2 linked regions of the Xanthobacter dioxanivorans genome follow. The protein of the gene in region 1 interacts with the protein of each later gene in a pairwise test. Links are inferred from orthologs where the notes say so. Each region holds a gene or a part of one and is shown on either strand. Other genes may lie near its edges.

Region 1 (7,384 bases):
TGAGCGACCGGTAGAGCGTCGCCCGCTCCGCCTCGAACATGGCCGCCGCCTCCGCATTGGCGCGGGTGAAGGCGGCGTGAAGCGCTTCCTTGGTCGCCGCGCTGTGGATGACGATGAAGTTCCACGGCTGCAGGAAGCCCACGGACGGCGCGGCATGGCCGGCGCCGAGCACGCGGGCGAGCACATCGTCAGGCACGGGATCGGGCCGGAAATTGCGGCGCACGTCGCGCCGCTCGGCGATGCAGCGGTAGACGGCGGCGCGCTCGTCCGGGGAGAAACCGTCGTCCCGCGTCATGTGAGCGCCCTCCCGGCTGTTTCGCGCATTCGGCGGCAAGGACGCAGGCAGGTCAAGGGCGGAACGGGGGAAGACGCAGCGCAAGGGTAAAGGCAAAGGCAAAGGCAAGGCCGATATCCGGGCCATGGCTCCTCGGCGCCGTCGGGGGCGCGCAGGTTCTCAAAAGCCACGCGGAGCGCCAGAGCCGGACCCGCTCACATCGAAACGCGCGGGGCGATTCTATGTGAGCGGTAACCTTGCTTCTTTTCAAGAGCTTGAATGGCGCATCCCCGATCGGATGGAACAGTTTCTGGTTCCCTCCGATCGGATCGCGCTCTAGAATGCGCGCGTCGCGCCCGCCGGCCCCGGCGCGGTCGCTCCCCACCTCAGAGCCACCCACCTCAGAGCCACCCACCTGAGAGCCACCCACCGCAGAGCCACGGACGGATTTTACCCGCTTCAGCCCCACCCCTCCCGCCACGGCGAGGGGCCCCTGACGCAAGGCCGCTGCGTCCCCCGCGGCGACATCCGCGCCGGCCGGCTTTGCCATCGTTGCCCTGCCAGCCCTGCCCAAGGAGACATCATGTATCCCAACGTCCAGCTTCACATCGACGGCGTCTGGCGCGACGCCGAGGGCGGGCGCCGCATTCCGGTCCTCAACCCGGCCACCGAGGAGGAGATCGGCTCCGTCGCCCATGCCTGCGTCGCTGACCTGGACGAAGCGCTCGCCGCCTCCCAGCGCGGCTTCGAGGTGTGGCGCAAGGTCTCCGCCTTCGACCGCTCCAAGCTCATGCGCAAGGCCGCCGACCTCCTGCGCGAACGCGCCGATTCCATCGCCCGCCTGATGACGCTGGAGCAGGGCAAGCCGCTCGCCGAGGCGCGCATGGAGACGCTGGCGGCGGCCGACGTCATCGACTGGTTCGCCGAGGAAGCGCGCCGCGCCTATGGCCGGGTAATCCCCGCCCGCGCGCAGGGCGTGTACCAGCTGGTGGTGCAGGAGCCGGTGGGACCGGTGGCGGCGTTCACCCCCTGGAACTTCCCCATCAACCAGGTGGTGCGCAAGCTCTCCGCCGCGCTGGCGGCGGGCTGCTCCATCATCGTCAAGGCGCCGGAGGAAACCCCCGCCTCCCCGGCCGAGCTGATCCGCGCCTTCGTGGATGCCGGCGTGCCCAAGGGCGTCATCGCCCTCGTCTACGGCGTTCCGGCGGAGATCAGCGCATATCTCATCGCCCACCCGGTCATCCGCAAGATCACCTTCACCGGCTCCACCCCGGTGGGCAAGCAGCTGGCGGCGCTGGCCGGCGCGCACATGAAGCGCGTCACCATGGAGCTCGGCGGCCACTCGCCGGTGATCGTCTTCGACGATGCCGACGTGACGGCGGCGGCCCGGCAGATCGCGACCGCCAAGTTCCGCAACGCCGGCCAGGTGTGCGTCTCGCCCACGCGCTATCTGGTGCAGGAGAAGGTGTATGAGGAGTTCGTCGACGCCTTCGTCACCGTCGCCAAGGCGGTGAAGGTGGGCAACGGCCTCGACCAGGGCACCACCATGGGCCCGCTCGCCAACGAGCGCCGCATCCCGGCCATGGAGGCGCTCATCGCCGACGCCCGGCAGAAAGGAGCGGACGTGGCGACCGGCGGCGCCCGCATCGGTAACAAGGGCTATTTCTTCGAGCCCACCGTGGTCACCGGCGTCACCCGCGAGATGCGGATGATGAACGAGGAGCCGTTCGGCCCGCTGGCCATGATGCTGCCCTTCTCCGACTTCGACGAGGCCATCACCGAAGCGAACCGCCTGCCCTACGGCCTCGCCTCCTACGCCTATACGCGCTCGGCCAAGACGGCGAACGCGGTGGCGTCGGAAATCCAGGCGGGCATGATGACCATCAACCACCTGGGCCTGGCCCTGCCGGAGGTTCCGTTCGGCGGCGTGAGGGATTCGGGCTACGGCTCCGAGGGCGGATCCGAGGCGATCCAGGCCTATCTCAACCCGAAGTTCGTGTCCCAGGCCGGCGTCTGACGCACGCGAAAGCGATCCGCCCGGGGATCAGCCCCGGGCGGGCGCCCCAGGGCGGATCGACATTCAGATCGACCGGCGCCCTCCCCTCACCACCGTCATGGCCGGGCTTGCCCCGGCCATGACGGTGGCCGAAGAAATACGCCGCAACTGAATGTCGATCGCTCCTAATGGCCGAGTACGCGCAGCTGCTGCAGGATGTCCTCGGTGCGGCGCGGCATCTGGAATCCGGATGCCGGCTTGGCCTGCCATGGCCGGTCGGCGCAGGGGCTGGCATCGTTCAGCCGCTCCGCCTCCGCCCGCGCCACCGCCTCGCTGGCGAAGCGCCGCGCCTCGTGGGGAAAGAACGCCCCTCCCGGCAGGATGAGCGCGACGCCGTCCTCGGTCTCCATGGTCGTCTCACCGCCATCGAAGAACAGCCAGCCACACGGCGCCGCCGGCACCACGCGCGCCACCACATGGGCCGTGGCCGGGGAGATACGCTGCTGACTGGCCTTCTGGCCGTGGAAATCGAAACCGAACATCACCTGACAACCCTTGCTCGCACGCGCCGGAAGCTCTCAAGGGGAGAATGCCGCCGGAGGCCGAGCGTTCCCGCGTCCGATTTCATATGTGATTACAATTCATTGATTCCGCGCGTCCGGCGCGGTCGGCGTGTTCCCGGCCGGACCTGGACGATCTTTCGAAACGGCGCCCGGATGCCGCGCCTCGGTCAGTAGCTGACGGCGGCAAGGTACAGCCCCGCGGCCGGCGCCATGGGACCGCAGCGGGAACGGTCGGCGGCCTTCAGCGCCGCCTCCAGGTCGTCGGCGCTCCAGCGCCCCTCCCCCACCCGCATCAGCGAGCCCACCATGGAACGCACCTGATGGTGCAGGAACGAGCGGGCGGAGGTGACGATGCGGATCTGATCGCCGTCGCGGGAGACGTCGAGCTGGTCCAGGGTCTTCACCGGCGATGCCGCCTGGCATTCCGCCGCCCGGAAGGTGGAGAAATCGTGCCGCCCCAGCAGGCGCTGGGCCGCGACATGCATGGCCTGCGCATCAAGCGCCTGCGGGATGCGCCAGGCCCGGTCGCGGTCGAGAGCGAGGTCCGGCCGGCGATTGACGATGCGATAGAGATAGTGCCGCCGGGTAGCGGAGAAGCGGGCGTCGAAGCTGGCTGGCACCTCCTCCGCCGCCAGCACGGCGACCGGATGGGGGCGCAGCTGGGCGGTCATGGCGTCGCGCACGGTGTCGGAGCGCCAGGACCGGGAGAGATCCACATGGGCCACCTGCCCGGTGGCATGTACCCCCGCATCCGTGCGCCCAGCGCCGGCGACGTGCACGTCCTCGCCGCAGAAGCGGCGGAATGCCGCGGCCAGCACGCCCTGCACGGTGTCCTGGTCGGCCTGCGTCTGCCACCCGGCGAAGGGCGTGCCGTCATATTCGATGGTGAGCTTGTAGCGAGGCATGGGAGGCAACAGGGCGCGCGACGCGCCTCCCGTCAAGGAAGCCGCGTGCCGGACGGCACGCTGTTGCCCCGGAGGAAGGCATCCGCCCCCATGGGCTGCTTGCCGGCCTTCTGCAATTCCAGAAGCCGGACGGCGCCGCTGCCGCAGGCGATGGTGAGGCGGTCGTCCAGCGCCTCGCCCGGCGCCCCGGTGCCCTCGGCGCGGGTGGAGCGCAGCACCTTGACCCGCGCCTCGTCCGGCCCCAGCGGGAACCATGCCCCGGGGAAGGGCGACAGGCCGCGGATGCGGTCGTGCACCGCCGAGGCGGGCTGCGACCAGTCGATGCGGGTCTCGCCCTTCTCGATCTTGGCCGCGTAGACGACCCCCTCCTCCGGCTGCGGCGTGAAGCCGAGGCCGCCGCGCTCCAGCGCCGCCAGCGCCCGCGCCATGAGGTCGGCGCCGAGCACCATCATGCGGTCGTGCAGGTCGCCCGCCGTCATGTCCGGCCCGATGGGGATGCGCTCCACCAGGCCCACCGGGCCCGTGTCGAGGCCGGCCTCCATCTGCATCACCGCGACACCCGTCTCGCGGTCGCCGGCCATGATGGCGCGCTGGATGGGCGCGGCGCCGCGCCAGCGCGGCAGCAGCGAGCCGTGCAGGTTGAGGCAGCCGAGGGCCGGGACCTGAAGGATCGCCGGCGGCAGGATGAGGCCGTAGGCCACCACCACCGCCACGTCGGCGCCGTGGCCGCGAAACTCCGCCGCCGCCTCCTCGCCGCGCAGGCTCCTGGGGGTCAGAACCTTGAGGCCGAAGCGCTCGGCCACCTGGTGGACGGGCGAGGGGGTGAGGTCGAGCCCGCGCCGACCGGCCGGCGCCGGGGCGCGCGTATAGACCGCCGCCACGTCATGCCCGCGCCCGACGATCTCGGACAGGGTCGGAACGGCGAAGTCCGGCGTCCCCATGAAGACGATGCGCATTCGGATATCCGGTTGAAGGAGCCGGTTTCGGCCCTCAGGCCTCGGCCTTGTGCTTCGCCTGCTTGGTGAACTTCTTGATCACCCGGTCCCGCTTCAGCTTGGAGATGTGGTCGATGAAGAGGACACCGTTCAGGTGGTCGATCTCATGCTGGACGCAGGTGGCGAAGAGCCCGTCCGCCTCCACCTCCCGCACCTTGCCCTCCAGGTCCAGGAACCGCACCGCAACGCGCGCCGGGCGCTCCACCTCCTCGTAATATTCGGGGATGGAGAGGCAGCCCTCGCTGTAGATGGAGGTCTCCTCGGACGCGGCGATGATCTCGGGATTGATCAGCGCCACCGGCTTCTTGTCCGCGCCGTCGCGCGCCACGTCGATGGTGACCACCCGCTTGTCGACGCCCACCTGGATCGCCGCCAGCCCGATGCCGGGCGCGTCGTACATGGTGTCGAACATGTCCGCCACCAGCTTGCGGATCTCTCCGTCGATGGTCTCGACCGGCGCGGAATGCGCCCGCAGCTTGGGTTCGGGGAGGATGAGGATGGGTCGCGTCGCCATTTCTGCGAGATAAGCGAAGCTGAGCGTCCGGTCAACATGTTCGCTGTTTGTTCAAGCCAAGAATCACGATAGAAGAAGCCATGCCGGTGGTGCTCTTCAGCCTGGCGGGTCACGCCGTCACCTTGGCCGAAGCGGCAGCCGTCGCGGCGGGGGGACTGGCCTTTTGCCTCTTCCTCGGCCTCGCTGCGGTTCTGCGCCGGTCCCGGGCGCGCAGCGAAACGGCAGCGGCCGAAGCCCTCAGGGCCGAGGAGCTCGACCGGCGCCTGCGGGAGCTGGTGCGCGCCCAGTCGGAGATGTCCGGGCGGGTGCAGGGCATGACCGAGCTCCTGGCCCAGCGCCAGAGCGAGCTCGCCCGCGCGGTGTCCGAGCGCCTCGACGCCACCTCCCACCGGCTCGGCGAGACCCTGACCACCGCCGCCCGCGCCACCCACGAAAGCCTCACCCGCCTCGCCGAGCGCCTGGTGGTGATGGAGGCGGCGGAAAAGAGCCTCGGCGACCTGTCTTCGCAGGTGATCGCGCTGCGCGAGACCCTGGCCAACAAGCAGGCCCGCGGCGCCTTCGGCCAGGCCCGCATGGAGGCCATCGTGGCGGACGGCCTGCCGCGCGGCAGCTTCGCCTTCCAGCACACCCTCTCCAACGGGCGACGGCCGGACTGCGCCATCTTCCTGCCCGGCGACCCGCGCCCGCTGCTCATCGATTCCAAGTTTCCGCTGGAGGCCGTCACCGCCTTCCGCGAGGCGCCCACCGCCGAGGCTCGCAAGGCCGCGGGCCAGAGGATGCGGACCGACCTGCTGAAGCACGTCTACGACGTGGCCGAGCGCTACCTGCTGCCGGGGGAGACCCAGGACGTGGCGCTCATCTTCGTGCCCTCCGAATCCGTCTATGCCGAGATCGCCGAGCGGTTCGACGCGGTGGTGCAGGAGGCCTACCGGCTGCGGGTGGTGCTGGTATCCCCGGCCCTGCTCATGCTGGCGGTGCAGGTGGTGCAGGCCATCGCCAAGGATGCCCGCATGCGCGAGCAGGCCGACCGGGTGCGCGCCGAGGTGGCCGCCCTGGTGGACGACGTCACCCGCCTGCGCGAGCGCGTCGGCGACCTGTCCAAGCATTTTTCCCAGGTGAGCGACGACGTGGGCCGGGTGCTCATCTCGTCGGACAAGATCGCCCGGCGCGGCCTGCGGCTGGAGGCGCTGGACTTCGACACCCCGCCGGACCGGCCCGGCTCCGAGCCGCGCCCCGCCGATTGAGGGGACAAATGCGCCTTTCGTCTTGCATGCGCGCCGCGCCGGCCCGATCCTACAAGGCTGAGACGACTCGCGCGCCGGTTGCGGCCCGCCCACCCGTGTTAAGGAAGAAATGCCCGAATTGCCCGAGGTGGAGACCGTCCGCCGCGGTCTCCTGCCCGTCCTGCAAGGCGCCGTGATCGAGAGCGCCGAGGCCCGCCGGCCGGACCTGCGCTGGCCCCTGCCGGAAAACTTCTCGGAGCGGCTCGCCGGTCGCCGCATCGAGGCGGTGGGCCGGCGCGCCAAGTATCTGCTCGCCGACCTGAGCGGCGGCGAGGTGATGATCCTGCACCTCGGCATGTCCGGCTCCATCCGCGTCGAAGGCGCCAGGGTGAAGGGCCGGCCGGGCCTGTTCCACCATCCGCGCGGGCAAAGCGGGCCGCACGACCACGTGGTGCTGCACCTCGCCGGCGGTGCCACCGTGACCTTCAACGATCCGCGCCGCTTCGGCGCCATCCTCATCGTGCCCTACGACCGGCTCGATTCGCATCCGCTCCTGGCCAGCCTCGGGCCGGAGCCGCTCGGCAACGGATTCAACGCCGAATATCTGGCCCGCGCCTGCGCCCGCCGCCACACACCCCTCAAGTCCGCGCTCCTCGACCAGAAGCTCGTGGCCGGGCTGGGCAACATCTATGTGTGCGAGGCGCTCTACCGCGCCCGCCTCTCGCCCCGCCGCCTCGCCAACACCATCGCCACGCACGAGGGCCTGCCGACCCAGCGGGCGGAGCGGCTGGTGGTGGCCATCCGCGACGTGCTGCGCGAGGCGATCCAGGCCGGTGGCTCCTCCCTGCGCGACCACCGGCAGGTGAACGGCGAGCTCGGCTACTTCCAGCACACCTTCCGCGTCTACGGCCGCG
Region 2 (7,395 bases), 460 kb from region 1 along the record:
ACCTTCGACGGCGGACTGGAGGACGGTGCCCTGGAGCCGGGCGAGGCCTTCGCCTACATGGTGCCCAACGCCGCCCTGCAGCATGCCCTCGTCGATTGCGCGCGGGCGGCGGGCATCGACCTGCGCGCCGAGGCGGTGGATGCGTTTGCCGCCGACCGCAGCGGCGTGAGCCTTTCGAGCGCCTCGGGCGCGCCGCTGCGCGCGCAGCTCCTCGTCGCCTGCGACGGGGCCCGCTCGCGCATCCGCGCCATGGCCGGCATCGCCAACGTCTCGTGGGGCTACGGCCAGAGCGGCATCACCTTCACGGTGGAGCACGAGCGTCCGCACGAGGGCCGCGCCGAGGAGCACTTCCTGCCCGCCGGCCCCTTCGCCACCCTGCCTTTGCCCGGCAACCGCAGCTCCATCGTCTGGACCGAGCGCACGGCGGATGCCGAGCGGCTGGTGGCGCTGCCCCCGGTCCTGTTCCAGGAGGAGCTGGAGCAGCGCTTCGGCCACCGGCTGGGCTGGGTGAAGCCGGTGTCGAAGCCGCGCCCCTATCCCCTCGGCTTCGCCATGGCCCGCACCTTCATCGGCGAGCGCCTCGCCCTGGTGGGCGACGCGGCCCACCTGATCCACCCCATCGCCGGGCAGGGCCTCAACATGGGCCTGCGCGACGTGGCGGCGCTGGCCGAGGCGGTGACCGACGCGGCGCGGGTCGGGCTCGATTTCGCCGCCCCCTCGGTGCTGGAGCGCTACCAGCGCTGGCGGCGGTTCGACACCCTGGCCATGGGCGTGGCGACGGACGGGCTCAACCGCCTGTTTTCCAACCACTCCGACGCGCTCCGGGCGGTGCGCGACGTGGGGCTCGGCCTGGTGGACCGCCTGCCGCGCCTCAAGGGCCTGTTCATCCGCGACGCGGCGGGCCTCACCGGCGCGGTGCCCAAGCTGCTCCGCGGCGAGGCGCTCTAGGGCCGATCGACCTTCAGTGTCCGCGTTTTTCTTCGGCCGCGGTCGTGCCCGGGCTCGTCCCGGCCACCCGCGCGCCGCGGCGCCTCAGCGCGCGAGCTCGCTTTCATCGAGCTTGCGGGCCTCGTCGGCGAGCATGATCGGGATGCCGTCGCGGATGGGATAGGCGAGGCGGGCGGCGCGGGAGATCAGCTCCTGGTGCTCGCGGTCGTACTCCAGGGGCCCCTTGGTCAGCGGGCAGACCAGGATTTCGAGCAGCTTCGGGTCCACCTGGTGGCCGGGACGCTGGGATTGGATCATGGCGTGTCACCTTCGTCGCGCCGGAGATCGGCGTGGCCCGGGTCGGCGTCGCCCGCCGGGCCCTCGGGGGCGCACCATAGCCGCCGGCGCCGTCCCGTCCACGGCCTTTTCGCCGGAGGGAACGATCCATCAAGATCCTTTGCCTATTTATCAGCCGATTTCATTGTTCCGCAGGTTGCCGATTGCCTACAGCTGCACCCGGCCGGATCCGGCCCCATGCCGCGCCGCCCCCGGCGCGGCCGGATTCTCGGGCCGAACCTCCCGAAAGGCTTCCATGGACCGCCGCGCTTCCCTCGGGCTCGTCCTCGGCTTCGTCGGCGTCCTCATGTTCGGCGCCACTCTGCCGGTGACGCGCTTCGCCCTTGCCGACCTCGACCCCTGGGCCATCACCTTCGGCCGTGCCGCGGTGGCCGGCGTCGCCGCCCTGGCCCTGGTGCTGGCGTCGGGCCGGCCGTGGCCGTTCGCCGCGCGCGGCACGTTCAGGGACCTCGCCATCGGCAGCTCCTGCCTGGTGATCGTCTTCCCGCTTCTTATCGGCCTGGCGATGCAGACGGTGCCCGCCGCCCATGGCGGCGTCGTGGTCGGCCTGCTGCCCTTGCTCACGGCCCTTGCCGCGGTGCTGTTCGCCGGCGAGCGTCCCGGCGCGCCCCTGTTCGTGGCCAGTGCCACCGGGGCGGCCCTCGTCGCCGCCTTCGCCCTGCGCAATGGCGGCGACGGCGGCGTGCGCGCGGGCGACATGATGCTGTTCGCCGGTGTCGTCGCCGCCGCGGTGGGCTACGGGGTCAGCGGACGGCTGCTGCGGCAGATGGCCGGCTGGGAGGTCATCGCCTTCATGCTGATCCTCGCTCTGCCGGTGACGCTGCCGGTCGCCCTTGCCACCTATCCGTGGGGGAAGGCGGTATCGACCGCGGCCCTCGTGTCGGTGCTCTATCTCGGGCTGTTCAGCCAGTTCATCGGCTTCTTCTTCTGGAATGCGGGCATGGCCATGGGCGGCGTCGCCCGGGTCGGGCAGATGCAGCTGCTGCAGACCTTCGTGACCGTGGGCCTCGCCTGGCCCATCAATGGCGAGACGCCCGACGCCGAGACCCTGTTCTTCGCCCTGGGGGTGGTGCTGGTGGTGGCCGTCGCCCAGCGGGTGAGCGCCCGCAAGAGCCGGGGCACGGCCGTGCCGCCGGGTTGAGGCGCAAACGAAAACGGCCCTCGCGGGAGGGCCGTTTCCAGGCTGTCAGGGTGCGTGCGGGCCGGCTCAGGCGGCCTTGCTGCGGGCGGTGATGAGCTTGCGGTTCACCAGCACCTCGGCGATCTGCACCGCGTTCAGCGCCGCGCCCTTGCGCAGGTTGTCGGAGACGCACCAGAAGTTGATGGCGTTCTCCACCGTCGGGTCGTCGCGCAGGCGCGAGATGTAGGTGGCGTCCTCGCCGGCGGCCTCATGCGGCGTGGCGTAGCCGCCCGGCTCGCGGGTATCGATGACGAGGATGCCCGGCGCCTCGCGCAGGATCTTGCGCGCGTCCTCGGCCGAGAGCTCCCGTTCGAACTCCACGTTCACCGCCTCCGAATGGGAGATGAACACCGGCACGCGCACGCAGGTGGCCGTGAGCTTGATCTTCGGGTCGAGGATCTTCTTGGTCTCGACCACCATCTTCCACTCTTCCTTGGTCGAGCCGTCGTCGAGGAAGACGTCGATTTGGGGAATGAGGTTGAAGGCGATGCGCTTGGGAAACTTCTTCGGCTCCACCGGATCGGACACGAAGATGGCCCGGGTCTGGGAGAACAGCTCGTCCATGCCCTCCTTGCCGGCACCGGAGACGGACTGGTAGGTGGAGACCACCACGCGCTTGATCGTCGCCGCGTCGTGCAGCGGCTTCAACGCCACCACCAGCTGCGCGGTGGAGCAGTTGGGGTTGGCGATGATGTTCTTCTTGGTGAAGCCGACGATGGCGTCCGCATTCACCTCGGGCACGATCAGCGGCACGTCGGGATCCATCCGCCACTGGGACGAATTGTCGATCACCACGCAGCCGGCGGCGCCGATCTTCGGCGACCACTCCTTCGACACGGCTCCGCCCGCCGACATCAGGCAGATGTCGGTGTCGGAGAAGTCGTAGGTGTCGAGCGCCTTCACCTTCAGGGTTTTGTCGCCGTACGAGACTTCCACGCCCTGCGACTTGCGCGAGGCGAGCGCCACCACCTCGTCGGCGGGGAAGCCCCGCTCGTCGAGGATCGCGAGAATCTCCCGGCCCACGTTGCCCGTGGCGCCGACGACGGCGACCTTGTAACCCATGCTGTTCCTCGGGATCTGCCGGCCCATGCGGCCGGAAACGGTGCTTTTAGGCCGAATGCCCCATCCTTGCAAATCGCTGATTCGCGAGCGTTCGGGCGAACTGTTGCGCCAGCGCAACGCGCCGGCGCCGAGAAAGCGGGAACAGGTCCTTGCCCGTCCTCGTTTCCTTGCACGGGGGGCGGGAGTGTCCTAAGTCAGGCTAGGGCGGCGGCTATGCCGTTTTTGGAGGTTGCCATGCGTGTCGCGCCGTACATCACCTTCGCCGCTGCGGTTCGGCTGGCGCTCGCGGTGACGTCCGCGGTGGCGCTGTCGGGCGTGGCTTCCCTGGTGGCCGCCGACTCCGCGCAGGCGCAGCAGGTCACCAAGAAGCGCACGCGCATCGACGTCAGCAAGCGCTCGTACCTCGATGCCGGCACGGTGGTGAAGCCGGGGTCCAAGTCCTATCTCGACTATGCCCTGCCGCCGGGCTGGTTCTATCCGGGCTACGGCCAGGGCGGCGCCGCCGGTCCGGGGCCGATCACCGGCATCCGCCAGCCGCTGCCGGGGCCGTTCGAGCTGCCGGGCTACTGACCCGGCGCCAAGGACGTCCGAGGAAGGACGTCCAAGGAAGAACGTCCGAGGAGGGACGATCGGGGAGGGGCCGCAGGCGCGGCCCTTTTTTGCGCCTTCTAATCACATTTTTACCAAGTGGTTCATCGCTGTTTCCGCAGGGGGCATGACAATAGCCCGCGCGCACGGCATAAGGGCCCGTCCGTTCGCGGCGGTGCCGCATCCTGATCCCATACGGCTGCGCCCATGCCCCGCCTTTCCCTTGCCGCACCGGCCGCCGGCCTCGCCCGGCGCAGCGTCATCCCCGGCTTCCGCCTCGCATTGGGCATCACGCTGCTTTATCTCGCTTTCATCGTGCTGCTGCCCATCGCCGCCCTCATGCTGAAGGCGGCGGATGTGGGCTTCGCCCGCTACATCGCCATCATCACCTCGCCGCGCACGCTCGCCTCGTTCCAGGTGACGCTGACCACCGCCGCCATTGCCGCCCTGTTCAACGCCGTCTACGGCCTGGGCCTCGCCTGGGTGCTGGTGCGCTACGACTTTCCCGGCAAGCGCCTGCTGGATGCCATGGTGGACGTGCCGTTCGCGCTGCCCACCGCGGTGGCGGGCCTCGCCCTCGCCACCCTGTTCGCGAAGAACGGCTGGTTCGGCGCGCCCCTGGCGCAATGGGGCATCCAGGTGGCCTACGCGCCGGCGGGCATCGTCTGCGCCATGGCCTTCACCTCCATTCCCTTCGTGGTGCGCACGGTGCAGCCGGTGCTGGAGGACATGGAGCCGGAACTGGAGGAGGCGGCGGCAACGCTGGGCGCCCGCGACCTCACCATCTTCCGGCGGGTGATCTTCCCGACGCTCTTCCCCGCCTTCCTGGCCGGCACCTCGCTGGCCTTCGCCCGGTCGCTGGGGGAGTTCGGCGCGGTGGTGTTCATCGCCGGCAACCAGCCGTTCCGCACCGAGATCGTGGCGCTGCTCACCTTCATCCGCCTCGATGAATATGATTATGCGGCCGCGGCGGCCATCGCCGTCACCATGCTCGCCCTCGCCTTCCTGATGCTGCTGGTGGTCAACCTGGTGCAGGCCTGGCACCAGCGCAGCGCCCTCGGGGAGGGCTGAGCATGGCGACCCCGGTCAATCGCCGCCGGCCGCGCGTGGGCGACGGGCGGCTCACCCGGACGGTGATCCTCGGCCTCGTGCTCATCACCACCGCCGTCGCGCTGATCGCCCCCCTCGCCGTCATCTTCGCCGAGGCCTTCGCCCGCGGGTTCGGCGCCTATGGGGCGGCGCTGGCGCGGCCGGATACGCTCCACGCCATCGGCCTGACGCTGGTCACGGCCCTGGTCTGCGTGCCGGTGAACGTCGCCTTCGGCATCGCCGCCGCCTGGGCGGTCACCAAGTTCACCTTTCCCGGCCGCAACCTGCTGCTGGCGGTGGTGGAGCTGCCCTTCTCCATCTCCCCCATCGTGGCCGGCGTGGCCTATCTCTTCGTCTTCGGCGGGCAGGGGCTGTTCGGGCCGTTTCTCCAGGCCCACGACATCAAGATCGTGTTTGCGCTGCCCGGCATCATCCTGGCCAGCCTGTTCGTCACCGCGCCGTTCGTGGTGCGCGAGCTGGTGCCGCTGATGATGGCGCAGGGGCGAGACGAGGAGGAGGCGGCGGTGAGCCTCGGGGCCACGGGCTTCGACGTGCTGCGTCTCGTCACCCTGCCCAACGTGCGCTTCGCGCTGCTCTACGGCGCGGCCCTGTGCAATGCGCGGGTGATGGGCGAGTTCGGCGCCGTCTCCGTGGTCTCGGGCAACATCCGCGGCCAGACCTCGACCCTGCCGCTGCAGATCGAGCTGCTCTACCAGGACAGCCACGTGCTTGCGGCCTTCGCCGCCGCCACCGTGCTCGCCGGGGTCGCCCTGTTCACGCTGGTGGCGAAATACCTGATCGAGCGGGCCGAGCGGACCCGCGAGGAGGGCCAGCCGGCGCGCCGTCCGGGACACTGAAGCGCCGCGCGATGGCGGGCCGGATGGCGCGGCCTCCGGTGGGGCGATGATGCCGGGCCGCTGCGCGGAGCCGGGGAGTCAGGCGCGGGGGGCGGGCAGGCCGAGGGCGCCGGAGGATGCCCGCTCGGGCGCGTTTCCGGGGGGCGTGCGGTCGAGGATGCGGCGGGCCCGGCGCGCCTCGCGGCGGAAGCGGCCCTGCCGCAGCCAGGTCACCGTGCCGCCGGCCACCACGCCGAGGATGAGCGCGCCGAACACCACCGCGAACAAGGGCAGCGTCACCGCCAGCGCCGGCGCGTCGGGCGAGAAGGGGTCGAGCGAGAGGGTCACCGCCTTGCGGTTCGCCACCGCGAGCGCCACGGCGAGGATGGAGAGCGGCAGCCCGATCAGGATGGAGGCGAGGCGGCCCACGGTGCTACTTTCCGGTGTTGAGACGCTCGCGCATCTCCTTGCCGGTCTTGAAATAGGGCACGGTCTTCTCGCTCACGTCCACTTGCTTGCCGGTGCGCGGGTTGCGACCGACGCGGGCGTCGCGCTTCTTCACCGAGAACGCGCCGAAGCCGCGCAGCTCCACCCGGTCGCCGCGCTCCAGAGCGGAGGCGACCTGTTCCAGGATGGCGTTGACGATGTTCTCCACGTCCCTCTGGTAGAGGTGCGGGTTGGCCTCGGCGATCTTCTGCACGAGCTCGGACTTGATCATGGTGGCCGCAATTCCCCTCGAGGCAGGATCCGCTGGGTCCGGCGGACGCGCGCTTCTTTCCGTCACGATTTCGGTTTTTATTGTTTGATCGGCAAGCGCTTCTCACCCGTCGACACGAGGGTGCCAGAGGGCCAGCAGACCGTCAAGTTGAGTGCGCTCCAGCGCGCCATGGGCGGCCTGCGTCAGAAACGCCGCCGCCTGCGGGAAGCCGAGGGCGCTCACCACGCCGCGCGCGGCGCCGAGCAGCCAGCCGAATTCGTCGCCCACCTGCCCGCTGCGCCAGGTGCGCACCTTCAGGTCTTCCGGCACGCCTTTCTCGCGCGCCAGCCAGGCGCGGGCCGTGCGCTCGTCGCCGAGCTCGTCCACCAGCTGGAGCTCCAGCCCCTGGTGGCCGGTGAAGACCCGCCCGTCGGAGACGGTGGCGAGCAGGGGATCGGAGAGCTTGCGGCGCTCGCCCACCAGGCCCCTGAACCAGGCGTAGCTGTCCTTCACCAGCGAATCCACGGCCGCGCGGGCTTCGGGGGTGGTGGGGGTATAGGGGTTGGGCGAGGCCTTGAGCGGGGAGGACTTGATGTCCTCCATGGTCACGCCCACGGTCTTGAGCAGCTCGGTGAAGTTGGGGAACTGGTAGATCACCC

What was found.
Region 2: the proteins of def (region 1) and EZH22_RS08750 interact in binary tests that used the Escherichia coli proteins (3 or more experiments, as listed by UniProt). The link is inferred for Xanthobacter dioxanivorans from one-to-one orthologs.

Annotation. Positions count from the first base shown.
Region 1 is NZ_CP063362.1:2,304,393-2,311,776, reverse strand. Bases 3,489-6,306 are described here. They hold def (peptide deformylase), read right to left. Parts: upstream 5,248-6,306; coding sequence 4,729-5,247; downstream 3,489-4,728. Other genes in these bases: EZH22_RS10860 (DNA recombination protein RmuC), read left to right, coding at 5,328-6,306; fmt (methionyl-tRNA formyltransferase), read right to left, coding at 3,771-4,700; truA (tRNA pseudouridine(38-40) synthase TruA), read right to left, coding at 3,489-3,738. Outside these bases: bluB (5,6-dimethylbenzimidazole synthase), read right to left, coding at 1-295; EZH22_RS10885 (NAD-dependent succinate-semialdehyde dehydrogenase), read left to right, coding at 858-2,291; EZH22_RS10880 (hypothetical protein), read right to left, coding at 2,456-2,812; more of truA, read right to left, coding at 3,001-3,488; more of EZH22_RS10860, read left to right, coding at 6,307-6,491; mutM (bifunctional DNA-formamidopyrimidine glycosylase/DNA-(apurinic or apyrimidinic site) lyase), read left to right, coding at 6,601-7,384. UniProt on the Escherichia coli protein: Removes the formyl group from the N-terminal Met of newly synthesized proteins. Requires at least a dipeptide for an efficient rate of reaction. N-terminal L-methionine is a prerequisite for activity but the enzyme has broad specificity at other positions.
Region 2 is NZ_CP063362.1:1,846,759-1,854,153, forward strand. Bases 1,510-4,338 are described here. They hold EZH22_RS08750 (aspartate-semialdehyde dehydrogenase), read right to left. Parts: upstream 3,527-4,338; coding sequence 2,492-3,526; downstream 1,510-2,491. Other genes in these bases: EZH22_RS08745 (DMT family transporter), read left to right, coding at 1,520-2,425; EZH22_RS08755 (hypothetical protein), read left to right, coding at 3,761-4,096; cysT (sulfate ABC transporter permease subunit CysT), read left to right, coding at 4,322-4,338. Outside these bases: EZH22_RS08735 (ubiquinone biosynthesis hydroxylase), read left to right, coding at 1-948; EZH22_RS08740 (Trm112 family protein), read right to left, coding at 1,033-1,245; more of cysT, read left to right, coding at 4,339-5,185; sulfate ABC transporter permease subunit CysW, read left to right, coding at 5,188-6,060; EZH22_RS08770 (lipopolysaccharide assembly protein LapA domain-containing protein), read right to left, coding at 6,139-6,468; ihfB (integration host factor subunit beta), read right to left, coding at 6,473-6,757; signal peptide peptidase SppA, read right to left, coding at 6,860-7,395.